3 regions of the Gottfriedia sp. NPDC057991 genome follow, and region 2 is predicted to be linked to each of the others. Evidence: riboswitches for the same ligand, from Rfam matches in the RefSeq annotation. Region 2 holds a riboswitch; each other region holds the start of a gene.

Region 1 (7,568 bases), on a different contig from region 2:
GTCTAACACAAGCTCAAAAAGAGAAAGTAACGGAAGCTGTATTGAATAAATTAGTTGAAGCAGAAACAGAAATTAATAGTTTAAAAGACGAAGCTAAACTAATCGATTCAGTAATAAACAAAATAAATGAGTTACCGACAACAATTACATTATCAGATGAAGCAGCAGTAGTTTCAGCTCGTGAAGCATATGATGGTCTAACACAAGCTCAAAAAGAAAAAGTAACAGAAGCTGTATTGAATAAGTTAGTTGCAGCGGAAGCAAAAATTAATAGTCTAAAAGACGAAGCAGGACAAGTCGATGCAGTAATAAATAAAATAAACTCATTACCAGCAACAATTACTATATCAGATGAAACAGCAGTAGTTTCAGCTCGTGAAGCATATGATAGTTTAACACAAGCTCAAAAAGAAAAAATAGCAGAAACTGTCTTGAATAAATTAGTTGCAGCGGAATCAGAAATTAATAGACTAAAAGGTGAATTAGGAAAAGTTGATTTAGTTATTAATAAAATAAACGCATTACCGACAACGATTACTCTATCAGATGAAACAGCTGTAGCATCAGCGCGTGAATCATACGATGGATTAACACAAGCTCAAAAAGAGCAAGTAACAGAAACTGTATTAAATAAATTAGTTGAAGCGGAATCAGAAATTAATAGGTTAAAAAACGAAGCTGCAATAGTAGACGCTGTCATTAACAAAATAAACGCATTACCGACAACAATTACATTATCAAATGAAGTAGCAGTTGTATCAGCTCGTAAAGCATATGATGAGCTGACACAAGTTCAAAAGGGAAAAGTATCTACAGCTGTCTTAAATAAATTAATTGCAGCAGAAAATAAAATTAAATTATTAAAAGATCAAGTAAAAGCAGATGCGGTTCAAACTAAAATCAATGCATTACCTTCGCAAATTAAATTAGTTAACGAATCTGCAGTAATAGCAGCTCGTAAAGAGTATAACGGTTTAACAACTGCTCAAAAGAATTTAGTAATATCAAATGTATTAAACAAACTTGTATCAGCTGAAAAAACAATTGTGAATTTAAAAAATGCTGCAAAAGCTGTGAAAGCTAAAATTGCTGCATTACCAACTACATCTCAAATTAAATTGACAAGTGAATCAGTGATAAAATCGGCACGAACAGCTTATAATTCTCTAGACTCAAGTCAAAAATCGCTAGTAGGAAGTATTGCTCGACTTACTTCAGCTGAAGCTAGACTAGCGGTAATAAAAGCAGATAAAACATTGCCTACCATAAAAGGTATTTCGAATAATAATTATTATAGAACGAAAAAAACAATTCAAATAAGTGATAATGTTGGGCTGTTAAATGTAAAACTAACGTATAATGGTAAGCCATACACTTATTATTCAGGGAAAGTATTCGCCGCATCTGGTAAGTACAATATTATCGCGACTGATTTAAAAGGTAATAAAAGAAGTATTGTCTTTTATATTGATAATAAACCACCTATTAAACCAACAGTAAAAAGTATAACGAGTAGTACAACAAAGGCTACTGGTAAAGCAGAAGCAAATAGTACGGTTTATATTTATCAAGGTTCAAAAAAAATTGGTTACGCAAATGTAACATCGAGTGGTACTTACTCTGTTAAAATACCAAAGCAGAAAAAAAGAACGAAACTAACAATCTATGTAGTAGATCGCGCAGGTAATAAGGGTGCAGCTACACTAGTAACTGTTAAATAACATCTATAAGACCTCGAAATGATGGTACTTTAAATTTAAACAATCACTATATTAATAGAAAAATAAAAGTAGTAAATGGTTGCAATTTGCATTAAAAGGGAATTTGGTGAAAAACCAAAACAGCTCACATCTACTGTAAAAGCTACGAAACATTCAAGGTGCGATCAATAAGCACGCTAATCACTGGGAAACTGGGAAGATGAATGGAGTAGGCTTGAAGCTTAAGTCAGGAGACCTGCCATTCTACATATACAAGTCTTTTTAGTGAGGGAAGTTTTGTTATCAGAAAAATTTAGTTCTTATGCTTATAGTAGAAGAACGCTGCGACGTGCTGGCTTTATGTATATTGCCGAGCAGTTTAATTTTTGGATAACTATGAGTCTTGCCAATAAGGCAGGGCTCTTTTTTTACATTTAGAAGATAATAATTGGCAGCGGAGAAGAGAAATCGATGTAATTTCCAATAGTAGGTTCTAAGAATAAGTGCAACTACTCCTATGTCTTCGCCTAAAGAGTTTCGTCACTAAAAAGTACTAGAAATTTCTTAAGGATAAGGAGAGAGGAGCAGTCTATAAAAATAGTTTTTTGGAAAAAGAAGAGAGGATATGGTATAAAAATGAGAAAAATATCATGGCTATTACTATCAATTATTTTTACTTTTTCAGTTTCTATTCCTGCTAATTCAGTGCATGCAGACAGTTTAAGCGGACATGCTATCGTTTTAGGGAAACCAACATACGAGAGTGCCAAAACACAATCTAGTAATTCAATAATGAACCTAAATGAATCGAATAATAATGTTGATATAAGTACCAAAATAAACGATTCTTTAGGCTATATAGTATCTAAAGTTCCTGAGCCAAATTTTGGAACAATTTCAGGTGAATGGTCAGTACTATCACTAGCAAGAGGTAATTATAATGTGCCAAATCAATATTTTGTTCATTACTATAATCGTATTCTCGATACCGTAAAGTCAGCAAACGGTGTGTTGTCTACAGCAAAGAATACGGAATATTCTAGGCTAATACTGGCACTTAGTGCATTAGGGAAAGACCCTACTGATATAGGTGGCTACAACTTGCTAATACCCCTGGCTGACTATAACAAGACAATTAGTCAAGGGATTAATGGCGGTATATTTGCCTTAATAGCATTTGATTCCAATCAATATAAGATTCCGATCATTGCGGATTCTACAAAACAAGCAACAAGAGAAAAATACATTAACTATCTATTAAGTAAAGAAGTAAAAAAGGATACTGATCAAGCTGGAGGATTTGCATTATATGGCACAACGCCTGATCCTGATATTACTTCGATGGCATTGCAAGCGTTGGCTCCATACCAATCAATGCCCGAGGTGGACGGAGCAATTAATCGAGCTTTAACGGCTATTTCAAATTTACAAAACTCAGATGGGGGCTTTACTGCCTGGGGCTCTACATCTAGCGAAAGTATTGCACAAGTAATCGTAGGTTTAACAGCAGTAGGTGTAAATCCGGCAACGGACAGTCGATTTGTAAAACAAAATGGAAACTTAGTAACTGCACTACTTAGATTTTATGTAGACGGTGGAGGATTCAAGCATGTTTTAGAAGGTAGTGCAGACGGAATGGCTACAGATCAAGGGACTTACGCTCTTGTATCTTATGACAGATTTTTAAAGGGAGAGAATAGTCTTTATAAAATGACAGATGCTCCTGTGACGATTGTCACCAATCAAATTAATGCATTACCAATTACGATTACACTTTCAGATGAGTCAGCGATTATTTCAGCTCGAGCGGCTTATGATGGACTAGTATTAGCTCAGAAAGAATTAATAGCATCAGCTCTAAAAGATCGATTAATAGATGCGGAAGAGGTAATAAGAACATTAAAAAACGAGACTACATTAGTAGATTCAGTCATTAACCAAATAAACGCTCTACCAACTACTATTACTCTAGCAAATGAAGCTGCTGTAGTTTCAGCTCGTAATGCATATAATGCACTAACACAAACTCAAAAAGAGAAAGTATCAATTACTCTTTTAAACAAATTAGTCTTAGCTGAAAATGCGATTATTACATTAAAAAATCAAGCTAAGGCAAATGAAGTGCAAACAAAAATTAACGCATTACCTGCTCAAATAAAGCTTACTAATGAAACAGCAGTTGTAGCGGCTCGAAAAGCATATAACGGATTAACAGTAGCACAAAAAGGATTTGTAAGTTCTACTGCTTTAAATAAACTTGTAACAGCTGAAAAAACGATTACTAACTTAAAAAATGCAGCAAAATCGGTTAAAGATAAAATTGCAGCTTTACCAGCCTCAGGATCTGTAAGATTAACAAGTGAATCAGCGATTAAAGCAGTGCGAATTAGCTACAGCGCATTAGACACAAATCAAAAAGCACTTGTTGGAAGTATTACCAAACTAACTACTGCTGAAGCAAGACTTGCTGTTATAAAGGCTGATAAAACATTACCAACAATAAAAGGCGTAACAAATAATGTTTATTACAAAGTAAATAAAACCGTCCAAATAAGCGATAATGTTGGAATTTTAAAGGCAACATATACACTTAACGGAAAGTCTTATCCTTATTCGTCCGGTAAAGTTTACTCAGTTTCTGCTAAATATACAATCACAGTAACTGATTTAAAAGGAAACAAAAGAACTGTCGTATTTTACATTGATAAAAAAGCACCTGCTAAACCGACAGTAAAGAGTATTTCAAGTAATACAACAATAGTTACTGGGAAAGCAGAAGGATATAGCACGATTTATATACTTCAAGGCTCTAAAAAGATAGGAACTTCAAAGGTATCATCGTCTGGATCTTACTCTATTAAAATTCCAAAACAAAAAAAGAATACGAAATTAACAATCTATGTAGTAGATCGAGCTGGAAATAAAAGTGCAAATACGATTGTAACTGTTAAATAATAATCTATCGGCCAAGCTCGATAGTTAAATTTTAGGCTGAAACGACCACTAGTTTAATAGAGGTCGTTTCAATACTTAAAAGGAGGAGAATGCGATGAAAAAGTGGCTAGTTTCCATACTACTAGTTCTTTTGCCGACACTGTTGATTGGGTGTGGAAAGGATGATTCCGCCGAGGGAAAGAAACAAGCTCCAAACGGTGAAATTTCGCAATCAGTTGTTAGCACAATAAAAGAGAATAACGCCAAACAAAGTGCTGAAAAAAAACAAAGTCCTGAAAAAAAGCAAGATACTGAAGTCAAACAAGAGCAAAAGGAAAGCCCTAAAAAAGAGGAAATAAAAAAGGAAGTAAATAAAGCACCAATTCAAGAAAAGAAATCAAATAGTACCGATAAATTACAAAAGAAATCGAATGCTCCACCGAAAGAGACTCAAAAGAAAGACGTTGTAACTACAAAAAAACCAGCGAGTGGTAAAAAGGATAAATATCAAACCGATCCAGTACCAAAGGAAAAACCAAAGCCTGTAGAACCTGAAGATACAACCGTTGTTCCTGCAAAAAAATTAACTGCTACAATTTCTATCCTCTGCAATACGATTTTAAATAATATGGACAAATTTAACCAAGATAAATTATCTGTCTTGCCAAAAGATGGAGTGATAATGGCAAAAAGGACAGTGGAATTTTCACAGGGAGAAAGCGTTCTAGATGTATTGAAACGAGAAACGAGAGCATCCAAAATTCAAATGGAAATGGAATTTTATCCAGCATACAACAGTGCTTATATCGAGGGAATAAATAATATTTATGAATTTGATTGCGGTGAGCTTTCTGGTTGGATGTACAAAGTAAATGGTTGGTTTCCAAATTACGGATCAAGTCGTTATGAACTAAAAGATGGAGATGTCATTGAGTGGGTTTATACATGTGATTTAGGACGTGATGTAGGCGGGTATGTTGAAGGAGTGGAGAATCAATGAAAGATGCTTTCTCATCGTGCCATCCATTCATAAATTTGTTTTATTTTACAGCTGTCATTATTTTTTCAATGTTTTTTCTGCATCCGGCCCTATTAATCATTTCTCTATTAGTGGCAGTCATCTATTCAATTTATTTAAACGGTGTCAAATCGGTCAAATTTAATCTTTTTATGATGCTTCCAACGATGGTTATTGCGGCAATTATTAATCCAATGTTTAGTCACGCAGGTGTGACGATTCTTTATTATATTGATGACGGGAATCCGATTACACTTGAATCGATTTTATATGGTATTGCTGTAGCATGTATGCTTGTTACTGTCATTAATTGGTTTGCTTGCTACAACGCTGTGATGACTTCTGATAAATTTATCTATTTATTTGGAAGAATCCTGCCTAGTTTATCATTAATTTTCTCGATGGTATTACGATTTGTTCCTAGATTTAAAGTGCGAATAAAAGAAATTACTGAAGCACAAAGATGTATAGGTAAATCTACATCAAACGGTAATATTTATCATCGAATAAAGAATGGTATTAATATCATATCAATTTTAATTACTTGGGCATTAGAAAATGGAATCGAAACAGCTGACTCAATGAAATCTCGCGGTTATGGGCTTAAAGGTCGTACTGCATTCTCAATTTTTAAATTCGAAAAAAGAGACCGTATTTTATTAGCAGTTTTTATTGCGTGTACTACAATTATTTTAATTGGAACGTATCAAGGAATTACTTCTATTAAATACTATCCTGCTATTTTAATAAAACCTTTATCTGTATTGAATATTTTTGTTTATTTAGCATACGTGATTTTTTTATGCACACCAATGATCTTAAACATTATGGAGGATATGAAATGGAAATCTATCAAATTAAACAGCTAACCTTTTCTTATCCAGAAAAAGAATATAAAGCGCTGGATGATGTTTCGATTAACATAAACCGGGGTGATTTTACAGTCATAATTGGAAAATCAGGTTGTGGTAAAACAACATTACTACGACATTTGAAAACGATAATAACGCCTCATGGAAATCGCTCTGGTGAAATATTTTTTATGAATGAACCAATTGAATCACTCGATTTGCGAACAGTAGCGAGCAAAATAGGATTTGTATCGCAAAACCCCGATAATCAAATCGTAACTGATAAAGTATGGCATGAATTAGCATTTGGATTAGAAAGTCTAGGAATCGATAATCAAACAATACGACTCAGAGTAGCAGAGATGGCTAGCTTTTTTGGCATCCAAAATTGGTTTATGAAAAATGTAAGTGAGCTATCGGGTGGTCAAAAGCAGCTGCTAAATTTAGCATCGGTCATGGCAATGCAACCTGAAGTATTAATACTTGACGAGCCAACCTCACAATTAGATCCAATTGCTGCAGCTGAGTTTTTGGAAGCAATAAAAAAAATAAATAATGAATTAGGTGTTACGATTATTTTAACCGAGCATCGTTTAGAAGAAGTATTTCCTATGGCCGATCAGGTCATCGCTATGGAGAATGGCAAGGTTATTATACATGATTCTCCTGTAAATGTTTGTGAGAGCTTAATAAGCGGAAAGAACCATCTAATAAACTCATTACCAAGTGCCATGCAAATTTATTCAAGCTTACCAAATGATCATGAATGTCCAGTTACAGTTCGAGACGGAAGAAACTTTTTAGATCAATTACTAAACAATAGGACATTAAAAGAAAAAACTCATCATGAAAAGAGTGTAAGGAAAAGTGATGAATACATCATTGAATTGCAAGATGTATGGTTTAAATATGAAAAAAACGGGACTGATATTTTAAAAAGTTTGTCGCTTAAAATAGAGAGAGGTAGATTTTACGCCATAATGGGTGGAAATGGAACAGGAAAATCAACGACTCTTTCGGTGATCGCAGGAATCAATATACCTTATCGTGGCAAAGTTTTACTAA
Region 2 (7,568 bases):
TTGTAATTCCTTTAAAACGTCTAAAATTTTAATTGTGTGCATTAAATCTAAATGGTTACTTGGTTCGTCTAAAAAAATATATGGTGTTTCCTGAGCGAAGCATTGAGCAAGGAAGACTCTTTGACGCTCACCACCACTAATTTCATTAATGAAACTTTTTTCCATCTTCTTAGTACCAGTCATCATCATTGCATTATTGACCGCAGTTTCATCGATTGTGGACCAGCTAGGAAAAAAGGAAGACGAATGAGCAAGACGTCCAAGTTTAACTGTTTCTTTTACCTCATAAGAATATGTATAGGAATTTTGTTGTGATAAAACAGCAATCTTTTTTGCTATTTGTTTATTTGACATACTAGAAACTAATTCTCCATCCAACATTACATTTCCTTTAGACGGCTTAAAAAGTCCACAAAGAATATTTAAAAACGTTGACTTGCCACTCCCATTTGGACCGATAATTCCTAGCCATTCTCCTTGATTAATAGAATAAGACAGTTCATCCAAATCAGTATGAATTCCATCATAAGAATATGAGATATCTTGACATTTGATCATACTTTTCCCCTATTTCTTTTCAAAGATAGTAATATAAAAGCAAATATTGGAGCACCAATTAGTGAAGTAATTACCCCTATTGGTAACTCTCTTGGGGCTAAAACAACTCTCGATAATATGTCAGACCCGATTAAAAAAATTGCTCCATTGATCATCGATAAAGGAAGTAATTTTTTATGTAATGGCCCTACAAGTATTCTAGTATAATGCGGAACAACTAAGCCTACAAATCCAATTGTTCCAGAAACGGCTACTGCTGCACCAGATAAAATACTTCCTGTTAACAAAATTAAATAAGTAGATTTTTTCACATCAATTCCGATATGTTTTGCATTTGTGCTACCAAATGTCATCGCATCTAACTGCCTATTTTGACTAAATAATATTAAGAAAGAAATGATTAAAAACGGTAATAAACTTAGAGAGTACTGAATGCCTCTCCCACCAATATTACCCATTAACCATCCAATTACTGCACGTAATTCATTATTTGAAAAAGTTATAAATAATGACAACAATGCAGAACAAAATGAACTTATGATAATTCCACCTAAAATAATTGTCTCTACATTAAGTGATCGATCCAGTTTTCTAACAAATAGTAATAATAAAATAAGTGTACCAAATCCAAATAAGATACTAACTACTGGTAATGTAAAATAAGTAACAAAAGGTAAGCTTATTTGAAAAAACAATACAAACACTGCACCTACAGAGGCGCCTGAAGAAACACCTAATGTAAAAGGATCAGCTAAAGGATTTTTAAGTATTCCTTGAAACGCAACACCTGCCAATGAAAGGCATGCACCGACTAATCCAGCTAACATAATCCTTGGCACTCGTATATTCATGACAATTGTTTGAATATCAGCTGGAACATAATCTGTTTTAAATAGAGCATCTGAAAAGCTAGAAATAATAGAAGAAAAGGGAATCGATGTAGACCCTATCGAAACCCCTAAAATAAATAAAAAAATTAATAAGATAATTGGAATGAAAAAGATTAAATATGTATTATTTATAAAGCTCTGGGTAAACCGCCTTTGCAATTGCTTCGACTCCCTCTGCAAGTCTTGGACCAGGTCTAGATGTTGTATCTGAATTAACATCATATACACGGTGATTTTTAATTGCGTTTACTGTTTGCCAGTTTTTCCTAGCCATTACAGTTTTTTCTAAATTTGGAACATAATATCCATAAGTTGTTAAAATCACATCAGGATTCGCTTTAATTGCTGATTCCTCACTATACTTTACCCAACCTTTTTCACTTTCAGCTACGTTTTTAGCATTAACAATCGAAAGCATTTCATCTAAGAAAGTACCTTTACCTGCTGTATATATTTCTGGCGGACCTGATATTTCAAGCCAAACCTTTGGATTTGTAGTTGCTTTAGCTGTTTTTTTGCTAATTTCATCTAATTTTGTTTTCATACCAGTTACAACTTTTTTCGATTGCTCGGTTTTTCCAGTTATTTCTCCAACTTGTTGAATTGTATCATACACATCATTAATAGTTGCAGCATTTTTTACGACAAAAACATTAATCCCAGCTTGTTTTATCTGTTCTAAACCGTCAGCAGAAATACCTAAACTAGATTCATGTGCTAAAACTAAATCAGGTTTCAATGAAATAATTTTTTCAACATTATATGTCATATCGGCATTACTTCCGCCAACTTTATCAATTGATTTTACTTCTTTTGGATAATTGTCAAAATCTGTTACCCCTACTACATCCTTGCCATCACCAATAGAAAACAAGATTTCAGTATTACTTGGAATAAGTGATACTATTCTTTTAGGTGCCTCTTTAAAACTAATTTCTTTGTTCGTAGCATCTTTAACCGTCATTGGAAAAGTTGCTTGTTCTGTTTTACTTACATTCGATTTTTTTTGTGTCGTATCATTATTACAACCAAATAATCCTAAACACAATAACATAATAATAAAACTTGATAAAAACTTCTTCATTTAAATCCTCCTAAATAATTGAAATGCATAAAAAAAACCCCATCCATTTTGAACGGGGCTGAAACAACATATAAATACAAGAAGTCTTGCAACTGCTGCTTCAAATCCTTACTCCCCGAAGAATTGAACAAGGATGAATTTAGCAGGTCTACTGACTTTGTTTCAACCTACTCCGACCTTCCCATTCTTTCGAACAGTGGCTATTCGTTTCGTCCACATTACAGTTGCGGGGACAGTTCTGGATTATACCAGATTCCCTTTTAAGCAATACTTGCACTAAACTCATCAATATTTCATTAATTCAATCGTAAGATAAATTGGGTAAGAATTCAATTATTTTATTTATAAGTTTATGATTTTACTAACATTTTATCTGTTTTTTGTGTGTTTTGTAGAAATTTCTTCTCTAAATAGATGGGAAATATGTTTTATATGAAACAAGATTACTCTACATCTTTTTCGTTCATTCGTAAATTATGCGGTATTTTAACTTTAAATGTCGTTCCCTGTCCTACTTCACTATAGACCTGGATAGATCCACCATGTGCTGTAACAATATTTTTAACGATGGATAATCCTAAACCGGTTCCACTTCTACCTCTTGTACGAGCTTTATCTGCCTTATAAAAACGTTCAAAAACAAATGGTAAATCTTCATTTGAAATCCCTGCACCTGAATCAATAAAATTAAATGTAGTTGATCTTTCATTTTGATTTACTGAAACAATTATTCTTCCATTTTCATTCGTATGTCTTATTGCATTATCAATTAAATTTGTAAAAACCTGTTCCATTCGATCCTCATCTATGTAGATATTCAAATGCGAAACATTGTCGATTTCACCAAATAGCTTAATATTTTTATCCTTTGCTAGACCTTTAAACTTACGTAAAATTCGATCCACAAATTGTACTAGAGGAACGAACTCTCTATTTAATTCAGTAAAACCGTTCTCCATTCTTGCTAAATCTAACAGATCATTTACTAAACGCCCCATTCTAAGAGACTCATCATAAATGATTTGTGACAATTCTTGCATTTCTTCTTTGGATTCTGCTACCCCATCAACAATCGCTTCGCTATAACCTTGTAATAAAGAAATAGGCGTACGTAGTTCATGAGAAACATGCGCTATAAAATCTTTTCGCATTTTTTCTAAACGTCTTTGTTCTGTAACATCCCGAATCACCGCTACAACGCCTCTTATATTTGTTTGATTATAAAGGGGCGACATTAAAACTTGCCAATTGCCTTGATCGAAATGTAATTCAATAAATTGCTTTTTCTCACTTTCGACTACTAATACAAATAAATCTAATAATTCCTTCGTTAAAACTAGTGAAGTGGGTTCTTCATACTGATCATCATTAAGCATTTTCAAAAAGCGTTCAGCTGGTGGATTTGATGTCACGATTTGACCTTCTTTATCAATCGAAATTACACCATCTACCATACTTGTAATAATGTTAGAAACTTTCTCCTTCTCTTGCTTTAATGCATTCATATTAAAATTTAATTGTTTACTCATCTTGTTAAATGAATACGCAAGCTCTCCAATTTCATCACTTGAATGGATCGGTACTTTCACATTAAAATTTCCTGAAGTCATACTACTTACAACTTCTTTCATTTTTCTAAGAGGTGCTGTAATTTTAGAAGAAAGAAAGAATGAGAAAAATGTTGTTAATACGATTCCGATTGATGCTGCGAGCAAAACAAAATTAGTCGTTTGATGAATCATCACTTTTACAGGTTGTAATGTTTGGTATATAAATACAGCTCCATTATTTGTGGTTGTATGTAATGGAACACCCACTACTAATTTTTCTCTCTCACTATTTTCACCATAAACAAGTCTTTTACTGACCTCTTTATGATCAGTTAACGTTTTATTTAAGATTTCATCATTTTTTATTTCTTTAAAAGGTAGATCCTGTATTCCATAAGTATTATTTGAATACCATGGCTCTTGATCGTCAATAGAAATGATTACTCTTGAATATCGACTAACAATATTATTTGACAAATACTCAATATTTGAGAGTGGTTGACCATTATCTATTAATTGTGCAATTTTCGTTGCATCATCTTTCATATTTTGTACTTGAAGGTCAATGTAAAATTTTTCAAAAAAACCTATTAAGACAAAGGTCAAAAATGATAATACAAGAGAGACTAGTAAGATAATTGTCAGCCAAAGCTTTCCAACTAAACTTCTTACGATCATTACTCCTGACCTACTTCAAATTTATAACCTACACCCCAAACGGTGACAATCATTTTCGCAGCATCCTCAGAGCTTTTACTTAGTTTTTCACGCAGTCGTTTTACATGTGTGTCTACGGTACGTAAATCTCCGAAAAAATCATATTGCCAAACTGATTTTAATAATGTTTCACGATCAAATACTTTGTCAGGAGCCTTAGCTAAAAACAACAGTAGTTCGTATTCTTTTGGTGTTAAACTGATCTCTTCCCCTTCAACAATTACTTTATGAGCGTCATTATCAATCGTTAGATGCGGAAACACAACGATATCCTTTGCTGAAGAATTGTCTGAAGTAAATACTGGTACAGGTGAAGAACGTCTTAATAGAGCTTTAACTCGAAGAACTACTTCACGCGGACTAAATGGCTTAACGATATAATCATCGGTACCTACTTCAAAACCTTGAACTCGGTTTGTTTCTTCACCTTTTGCCGTTAACATAATCACTGGCGTTGTTTTTGTTTTTCGTAATTCCCTACAAACTTCAATTCCATCAATTTTAGGCATCATCAAATCTAGTACGATTAAGGAATATTCATTCTTCAATGCTAAATTTAAAGCATCCTCACCATTCTCAGCTTCGTCAATACTATAACCATCACGTTCCAAATACATTTTTAATAATCGTCTAATACGATCTTCATCATCTGCTATTAATATTTTTATATTTTGATCCATAATTTCGACCCCCTCTTCATAATTTTACATAATAAAAATTGGATATTCTAGTATAATTTGTGAACATTTTTACATAATTCTTAGAATTTATTATTTCCATAAAATAGTGAAAAAAAACTAGGAAGCAAGAGTCCGATTTCTAGGAAACCAAATTTAAGTAAATGTGGACAGAAATAAAAATTAGAAAAAAAAAAGCCCTGTAAAGGTTTATTCCTTTACAAGGCTAATTATTAATTACGCATATGAGTGTAAACCAGCAATGATTAAGTTAACTGCAATTAAGTTAAACATAATAATTGCAAATCCTAGTACGGCTAACCAAGCAGAATTTTCACCTTGCCAATTTCGTTTGAAACGAAGATGTAAAAACACTGCATAGAATAACCATGTTATTAATGCCCAATCTTCTTTTGGATCCCAGCTCCAGAACTTTGTCCAAGCAATTTGAGCCCAAATCATCGCAAAGATTAGTCCACCAAGTGTAAATACCGGAAAACCAATTGCTACAGCACGGTATCCGATTTCGTCTAATAATTCACTATCGACTTTTTGTACAAATGGTTGTAAAAATGCGCCAATTCTTTTTCTTATAATTAAACGAATGATTGCATATAATGCTGCTCCAGCAAAAACTGACCAAATTACAGTGTTCAATTTTTTAGCATTAACCATTGCTGGCATTTCTGCAAGGGCTTCAAATTTATCTTTTGTTGTCAATTCGCCTTTATGTGGACCAACAATTGATGGAAGATTATAGACCATTTCTTCTTGTAATTTATCTTTATTAATCCAATTATATTTTGCTTCGTATCCAGATGCATTAAATGCTGTAGAAATAATAACGAAACCAACAACAGTTACTAAGAAATATAAAACTGCTTCTAGCCAAAAAGTTTTCTTTGTTGATACTTTTTGATCGATATTTTTAATTAAATAAATTAGTCCTGTAATAAAGCTAATCGCTAAAATAGCTTCCCCTAAAGCTGCTGTTGTTACATGGATATGTAACCAATAGCTTTTTAAAGATGGAACTAATGGTTTGATTTCATGTGGAAATACTGATGCATAAGCAATGATGATTATTGACAACGGTAATGCGAATAAACCAATTATATTTAAGCGATACATAAAATAAATCATAATAAACGCAAAAATTAACATCATTCCAAAGAAAGTAATAAATTCAAATAGATTACTTACAGGTGCATGTCCAGCAGCAATCCATCTTAAAATAAAATAAGTAATTTGCGATAAGAATCCAATTAATGTAATCGAAATACCAATAGTACCCCATCTATTAGGACCATTATCATTTGTTTTCATCGAGCCGCCAAAAAAGAAAGTAGCTACTATATAACAAATAAACGCGATAAATAAAAAATTACTACTTAGCTCGTACATATTTTCCCCCTAGTTAAACGCTATTCTTTAGCTTGTTGATCGATCGGCAATTCAATTTTTGTGTCTACAAACACTTTCTTTAATTCCATCTTTAAACCATAATAGTTTTTATTTGTAAATGCCGCAACCCAAACTTCCCCATCTTGATTCTGTATCCAAACGCGTCGGTGATACCAATACATACCTTGAATTACACCGATCATAAAGATTGCTCCTCCAAGTCCTAGTAACCAAAGAGTTAAATCTTTACGTACTGTTAAACCTGTTGAATCTTTTGTTTCAATCCCTGCAAATGACATTTTATATTTGTTTTCACCATTTGGTTCAATATTTTGTTTAATTGCAACAAATGCTACTTCCCCTTTTGGTGTTTTTGGTGTAGTCATTTTAAATACAAACGCTGGATTGTTTGGTTTTCTTGTTTTTGTATCAGGTTGACCATCAGAGTTAAAATAGAAATCTGGAAAATAATTTTTTAGTTCTACTTTATATCCATTTTTCAAGTCATATACTTCTTTAGGATTTTGTAAATCTACTGTGATTGGCCCTAATTTTTCACCCGTTTGTTTATTTTGTAATGTAAATAAGAATGCACTAAATTCACCAATTCGGTAATCTACTTGATATAGAGCGAAGTTTTGGAACTTTAAAGGTTCATTAACTTTAATACTATAATCTTTTACTTTTT
Region 3 (7,568 bases), on a different contig from region 2:
AAAAAAAGCTGCGATCCTGTAATACTTGGAGTAATTTTGCTTGAAATTTTAAGGAAATCTCCCCGATTTCGTCTAAGAAAATTGTACCTTTATTTGCAGTTTCGAGTAAGCCGATTTTTCCATTTTTTAAGGCTCCTGTGAATGCACCAGTAGCATAACCGAATAGCTCAGATTCCAATAAATCTTCTGGGATTGCAGCACAATTAATGGCAAGAAAAGGACCGTTTTTCCGGTTACTTAAATCATGAATATATTTAGCAAGTACACCTTTTCCGGTGCCAGATTCACCTTGAATTAAAATATTTGTATCAACAGGGGCAATCTTTTTACAAAATTCAATGATATTGGTCATTTCCTCATCAATTGTTAAAAATCCATGCGAATCAAATTGTTCTTTCAAATTTGGCATTTCATGAGTGTTATTATGAATAATAGAAATATAATTTTTTTCGCGAGATGTAATGAAAATGAAATCCAATTTTTTATTAATAGGATTGAAAATCGGAATGGCAGTTGTGACTAATTCTTTACCTGTATGTGTGGTTTGATTAATTGTAACTGTATTATTTTTCTCTAAAACAATTGGAATAATTGAAGGGGTCCAATATCCTTTTTCCAAAAAAATTTCATTATGTTTTCCTATAATCTCGTTTTGTCGTAAACCGTAATGTTGTTCACACATTTTATTAACATAAATGATTTCAAGATTTCGGTTTAAAATATAAATTTCATCAGAAGAATAATTTAAAATGTTTAACAACACTTCTTTATCGAATTCTAGTATTTCTGAAAGATTAGAATAACTGTTCATAATGTATGCTCCTTTTTAAGCGCTTACAATAAGAGGCTAATATTTTACTATTTTATAAAACGAGTTTAACATAAGTCTATGAATTATTAACAGAATTTTGTAAAAAATCAACCGATTGAGAGGTAAGGAGGAAATAGAATGAAATATTTTGCAATTTTTTTAACTATCTTTGCTTTCATAGGATCATTAACTATTGTGAATCGGGTGGAGCCTTACATATTAGGATTACCGTTTATTGTATTTTGGTCAGCGAGTTGGTTAGTCATTACATCTGTCTGCCTTTTTATTAGTAATGCAATTTTAGAGAAGCAGGAGGAAAATCAATGAGCATTCTATTAATTGGAATTACGTTTCTGTTAGCACTTTTTTTAGGTATACGTGCCCAAAGAGGAAGAGAAATGAATTTGGAATCATGGGTAGTGGGAGATCGAAATTTTGGTAGTATTATTATGTTTGTCCTAATGGCTGGTGAAATGTTTACAACTTTTATATTCCTAGGTGCTAGTAGTGCCTCCTATTCAATGGGGGGACCAGTAATCTATATTTTCTGTGCTGTTACTTATATTATTCCATTTTGGATTTTACCTCATATTTGGCGTTATGCGAAAAAACATAATTTATTAACTCAACCAGATTTCTTTGTTAAAAAATATAATAGTAAATCTTTAGGACTGATCGTTGCAATAGTTGGAGTAGTTTCCATTATTCCATATATGGTACTTCAACTAAATGGTATAAAAATTATTGTATCTGAAGCTTCATACGGCGCTATTTCTCCAAATTTAGCAGTATGGATTGGTGTAATTGTTGTGACAATCTTTGTTTATATCTCAGGAATTCATGGTTCAGCATTCACTGCTATATTAAAAGATATTTTGATGCTCATAACGATTTTGTTTTTAGGGATCTATTTACCTTTCCATTATTACGGTGGTGTAGAACCGATGTTTAGAACGTTAGATGCTGCTAAGCCTGGTTTCCTATTACTACCTAAGGCTGGCTATAGTATTTCTTGGTATGTGTCAGTTTGTTTAATTATTGCGCTCGGTCAATATATGTGGCCACATGTTTTCGGTGCGAGTTTATCATCAAAAGATTCAAAAACATTACGTAAAAATGCAGCACTAATACCTCTTTATCAAATTCTGATGGTTTTTATTCTTTTTATTGGCTTTACTGCACTTTTACAAATGCCACATATTCCAGGAGGACGAACTGATTTAGTTTTATTCGAAATTGCTAAAGCGACACTTCCACCTTGGTTTATTGGTGTAATTGGTTCAGCTGGTCTACTTGCAGCGTTAGTTCCTAGTTCGTTGTTATTATTAACGGCTTCAACATTACTTTCTAAAAATATTTATAAAGTAATAAAACCTGATACAAGTGAAGCGAAATTAGCGGGACTTACAAGAATCTTAGTTCCGATCATAGCTTTAATAGCATTAGTCTTTACGTTCTATGGTGGTAAGACAATGCTTTCTCTTTTATTGATGGCATATAGTTTTGTCTTACAATTGTTCCCTGCATTAATTGTTACGTTTTTAAAACGTAATCCGGTCACAAAAATTGGAGCAGTAGCAGGGATACTATCTGGACTTACTACAGTTGCATACGTAACAATAAAAAATACAACATTTGGGACATTATTCCCTCATGCACCGCAATTTTTGAAAGATTTTGATTCAGGTTTTATTGCATTCACGATTAATATTGTCTTTATGTTTGGTGTTAGTGGAATTACTTATTTAGTAAAAATAAGACCAAGAGTAGGTCAAGAAGCTATAAAGGAACAATGGTGAGATAGATGAAAATTGTATGTATTGGTGATAGTCTTACAGAAGGTTTAGGAGTATCAAAAGTTGTCGCATGGCCGAATATTCTTCAAAGCGAATTATCAGTTGAAATTATTAATAAAGGAATTTCAGGTGATACAAGTACTGGAATGTTGTCACGATTTTACCATGATGTCGTATTAAACAATCCATCACATGTTATTATTTGTGCAGGTGGAAATGATTTGTGGTGGGAAGTTGAAATAAAATATATACTTTCAAATATTTATTCGATGGTAAAACAAGCAATTCACAATGGAATTCAACCTATTGTAGCAATCCATCCACCAATTCACATAGATCTTATCAATCATGAAGAAGTATGGGAACCGATTTCTGGTTTTGAAACATTCGTGTTGAAGGCACAAGAGTTAGCCAATCGAATCGAGCAAATGGTAAAAGTAAATCAATTTAAACTTATTGATTTTCGAATTCCATTTCAACATCATCAGAATCTAAAATCAAAGTTTTTTGAAGGCACTGATGGAGTACATCCAAACGAACTTGGACATAATGCTTTAGCAAAACAAGCATATCAAACGATTATACAGTTAAATAATGATTATTAATAAGGTTTCAAATGAACGGATAGCGAAATAAAGCTATCCGTTTATTTGAACCTACAAAATAATGTGCAAATTTGCGCAAACAACAATCTTTTTCTTAGCTGTTAATTCAAATTTTTTTTATTTTAACTAAAAAAAGGACTGTATTTTTTTGACAGTCGTTTTAGGTTCTAATATAAGTAGTGGTGTCTTTTTAATTAACTGTATCAATTGCTTTTAGTTCATAAACAATATAAGTATTCTTATTTCTCCATTCGATTTTCTGTATAACAGCTACTCCAAAAGGTTTTTCATCAGTCTTTCTCGAGACATTGATTGGTGTGTCAATAGGATATAAATGGTATCCGATTTGTTCTAGCGTGAATAGATTGTTTTCTTGTCTAACGGCGTGATCGTTCGTCACAATTAACCAATTAAATTCAAATGGCATACTCATATTTTGAAAACTCCTTAAATTGAATAGATAGAATATTTAATATAGATAAGAATAACCCTTGAAAATATCTTAATATATTTTTGTTCTAAACACAAAAAGGGGAGTGAATAAAATTTTATATGATAAGTAGGGACTCTCAATGAATAAGAAGCATAATAATCAAGTCCGTTTAAGCGGCGGACTTCAAAATGATGTATTTTATGATGAAGATTATCATAGGGTAGTTAGGCAGTCTAAATTAGGTAGAACAAAAGAAATGGTGTTACAGGAAATTGAATTTATAAATTTTTTACATATGCAAGGGGTAAATGTTCCTAGAGTAGATCGTAATTTAGGAGAAGTAGATGGAAGAGTCATAACTTATTTTGAGTATATTGATGGCGAACAAATTGATGTTACAAACCCTAACCTTTGGAATATACATCTCTTTGAACAATGGGGTAAAAAATTGGGGAAGATGCATTCTTTAGCTAAGCGTTATAAATTAAATATGGTTCATCGTCCTGTCTGGTCACTTGATAACTTTGATGTTTTTGGAATTAGAGATCAGTTAGTTCCTAATATGAAAGTGATTTATGATAAACACATGAAAAAGCTCTCAGAATTTAGTGTGACAACCGATACATTTGGAATTATTCATAATGATTTTCATCAAGGGAATATAATTTTAGTCGGTAATACTCTCTTTACGATCGATTTTGATGATTGTGCATTTAATTGGTTCGCACAGGATATTGCTACAGCTTTTTATCATGCGTATTGGCAACAGAACTCTTTTAATAAAATAAGTGAACAGTTTATTGAGACTTTTATAGTGAACTTCTTTAAAGGCTATAAACTAGAAAACTTACTTCATAATGACATAGTAAAACAAATCCCGATTTTTCTTAAATTGAGAGAAATATTTTTGCACCATTTATTTGTCCAAAAATGGGAAATGAATCGATTAGAGGAGTGGCAAAAATATACACTTATTGATTTAGAAAATAAGATTAAAAATGATGTGCCATATGCAGATATGAAAGATTTTTCGATTTATCAATAATGGAAGCCATAGGATAGCTCTAGTTATAATAACCTAGCTATCCTTTTAATTTTTTTAAACTTTTACATATACTCAAAAACGTATGGTCATTGATTCGCTAATTCGACTATATACTAAAACAAACAGTATTTTTTGTAGTTGCTTTATTGGAAGGGGCTGATGTTTATGCGAAGAAATAAGAATGCGGCTCTTATTGTAATTTTATGGTTATGCATGGTGCTTTTTATAGTTGTAAATGCAATACGTCATATTCGAGTATATATGGTTTACAGTTCAGGCTTAATGCCTTTTATTGTTTGTGGAATGATTATTTTTGCGATTATTATCCTTTATGTAAGAGGGTCGAAGCAGCGGAGATAGAAATAATGATCTAAAATTACTCCTGTGATGAGTAGACTTTTAATATGTAACCATTAAATAGAAGAGAATAAAAAGGTTCACTTTTAATGAGGATAAAGTCACTTGTTTCAATTTAAGATTAAAGTAAGCTTAATTATGGATTTATTTTTTTATAGAAAAAAGATTATAGAATATTAGAAAAATTAAAAATAACTTTGTACAGATGTATACTATTTGTTAAAATGAAAAAGTATATGGTTGCAGTTTGCATTAATAGGGAATTTGGTGAAATACCAAAACAGCTCACATCTACTGTAAAAAGCTACGAAACATTCGAGTGCAACCCGCACTTTAATCACTGGGAAACTGGGAAGATGAATGGAGTAGGCTTGAAGCTTTAAGTCAGGAGACCTGCCATTTGCTTATACAAGTCTTTCGGTGAGGGAAGTTTTGTTATCAGAAAAATTCCGTTCTTATGCTAAAAGATGTATAAGAGCGCTGCGACGCGCGTTTTTTAGTATGCTGTTGGAGCAGTTAAATTTTTGGATAACTATGAGTCTTGCCAATTAGGCAAGGCTCTTTTTTTTGTTGGCAATATAGATTTTTTGTCACTAAAAACACCGGAAAATTCGCAGTGAAAAGGGAGGGAGAATGGCAGTTTCTAAGATTGATCGTTTTTAATATTGAGTGAAAAGAAAGGATTATTTAGATGAAAAAAATAGTAGGGTTATTACTAGCAATTTTTTTAGTTTTTTCAATAACAATTCCAACGAAGTCCGTTTCTGTACACGCTGATAGTCCGATTGGCTATGTGACGATGTCAGTTGAAGCAAATACTTTAGGTGCTGGTTTAATCCGTCAGCCAGTTAAAGTTCCTTTTTATGAGGGAGAAAATTATGCAAAGGTTATTGACCGATTTTTAAATGGGACAAGTAATTATGATAGGTATGGATCATTGAATTCTGGATTTTATTTGTCCAAAGTTAAACTGGAAAATGGGAATATTGATGTTAATATTCCTACAGTTATAAAAAATGCGATGAACTTAAATAATGAAGAAATTATTGCTAATGGAGTTCAAAAGGCAGGATATTTAGGAGAATTTGACTATTTTAATATGTCCGGCTGGATGTACTCAGTCAATAATGAGTTTCCGAACGTTGGGGCTTCCGATAAGTTGCCGAAAGATGGGGATGTTTGTAGATGGCAATTTACACTTTATGGATACGGCTCAGATTTAGGACAAGACAATTCAAGCTTTGGTGGAGATAAAGCTCTTTACACAGCTGCAAATAAAGATTCTTTATTAAAAAAAGTTGCTGAAGTAAATTCTTCACCTGATAAAGAAGCTTTGTTGGCGAAGTCATCTATTCGAACTGCTTATGATCATGCAAATACAACACTTAGTAATTTAACGGTTGATCAAACAACTGTTAATAACGCGTTAACTACTTTAAATGATGCTTTAAACAATGTTGATATAAGTACACAATTAAATGATTCCTTAGGCTATATATTGAATAAAGTACCTAATCCTAGTTTTGGAACAGGTTCAGGTGAATGGTCAGTTCTGTCACTAGCGAGAGGTAATTATAATGTACCTGATCAATATTTTGTTAATTACTATAATCGAGTTGTCGATACAGTAAAGTCAGCAAACGGCGTTTTGTCCACATCAAAGAATACAGAATACGCTAGGTTAACACTAGCACTTAGTGCACTAGGTAAAGATTCTACTGATGTAGGTGGTTACAATTTACTAACACCACTTGCAGATTATGATAAGACAGTCAGCCAAGGGATTAACGGTGGTATATTTGCCTTAATTGCACTTGATACAAATAATTATCAGATCCCTACTATTACAGATTCTGCAAAACAAGCAACAAGAGAAAAATATATTAATTATCTATTAAGTAAAGAAGTAAAAAAGGGAACTGACCAAGCAGGAGGGTTTGCATTATTTGGCACAACACCAGATCCCGACATTACATCAATGGCATTACAGGCATTGGCTCCATATCAATCTATGCCAGATGTAAACGCAGCAATTAATCGTGCATTAACAGCGATTTCAACTATTCAAAAAGCAGATGGAGGATTTACTGCATTCGGTTCGACTTCTAGCGAAAGTATTTCACAAGTTATCGTAGCTTTAACAGCAGTAGGGGTAAATCCAGCAACTGACAGTCGATTTGTAAAACCAAATGGAAACTTAGTGACTGCTCTACTTAGATTTTATGTAAATGGTGGAGGATTCAAGCATGTTTTAACTGGAAATGCGGATGGAATGGCTACTGATCAAGCAACATACGCTCTTGTATCTTATGACAGGTTTCTAAAAGGAGAAAATAGTCTTTATAAAATGACGGATGCTCCAGTAACTTTGGTAGCAAATCAAATTAATGCATTGCCTACAACAATTACAATTTCAAACGAATCTGATATTGTGACAGCTCGTACGACTTATGATGGATTATCAGCAGCACAAAAGGGATTAGTGTCATCAACTGTATTAGATAAATTAGTTGCAGCGGAA

Evidence for each region. A riboswitch is a leader RNA that binds a small molecule or an ion and turns the genes downstream of it on or off. The one in region 2 is predicted to bind cobalamin.
Region 1: it holds a riboswitch for cobalamin, as region 2 does, so the genes downstream of both, ACFVR2_RS17170 (Ig-like domain-containing protein) here and ACFVR2_RS04680 (ABC transporter substrate-binding protein) in region 2, are expected to answer to the same signal.
Region 3: it holds a riboswitch for cobalamin, as region 2 does, so the genes downstream of both, ACFVR2_RS17180 (DUF4430 domain-containing protein) here and ACFVR2_RS04680 (ABC transporter substrate-binding protein) in region 2, are expected to answer to the same signal.

The regions. Positions count from the first base shown of each region.
Region 1 is NZ_JBHVQN010000005.1:102,812-110,379, reverse strand. Features, by position in the region: partial or broken gene ACFVR2_RS17175 (Ig-like domain-containing protein) at 1-1,721, shown strand, start outside; cobalamin riboswitch at 1,781-1,978, shown strand; gene ACFVR2_RS17170 (Ig-like domain-containing protein) at 2,337-4,655, shown strand; gene ACFVR2_RS17165 (DUF4430 domain-containing protein) at 4,750-5,634, shown strand; gene ACFVR2_RS17160 (energy-coupling factor transporter transmembrane component T) at 5,631-6,521, shown strand; gene ACFVR2_RS17155 (ABC transporter ATP-binding protein) at 6,494-7,568, shown strand, end outside.
Region 2 is NZ_JBHVQN010000001.1:916,600-924,167, reverse strand. Features, by position in the region: gene ACFVR2_RS04690 (ABC transporter ATP-binding protein) at 1-558, opposite strand, end outside; gene ACFVR2_RS04685 (FecCD family ABC transporter permease) at 555-1,607, opposite strand; gene ACFVR2_RS04680 (ABC transporter substrate-binding protein) at 1,573-2,532, opposite strand; cobalamin riboswitch at 2,657-2,828, opposite strand; gene ACFVR2_RS04675 (ATP-binding protein) at 2,976-4,760, opposite strand; gene ACFVR2_RS04670 (response regulator transcription factor) at 4,760-5,479, opposite strand; gene ccsB (c-type cytochrome biogenesis protein CcsB) at 5,714-6,880, opposite strand; gene resB (cytochrome c biogenesis protein ResB) at 6,901-7,568, opposite strand, start outside.
Region 3 is NZ_JBHVQN010000005.1:110,801-118,368, reverse strand. Features, by position in the region: gene ACFVR2_RS17215 (sigma-54 interaction domain-containing protein) at 1-811, opposite strand, end outside; gene ACFVR2_RS17210 (DUF3311 domain-containing protein) at 950-1,138, shown strand; gene ACFVR2_RS17205 (sodium:solute symporter family protein) at 1,135-2,610, shown strand; gene ACFVR2_RS17200 (GDSL-type esterase/lipase family protein) at 2,616-3,212, shown strand; gene ACFVR2_RS17195 (DUF2584 family protein) at 3,403-3,645, opposite strand; gene ACFVR2_RS17190 (phosphotransferase enzyme family protein) at 3,785-4,690, shown strand; gene ACFVR2_RS17185 (hypothetical protein) at 4,856-5,050, shown strand; cobalamin riboswitch at 5,268-5,462, shown strand; partial or broken gene ACFVR2_RS17180 (DUF4430 domain-containing protein) at 5,739-7,568, shown strand, end outside.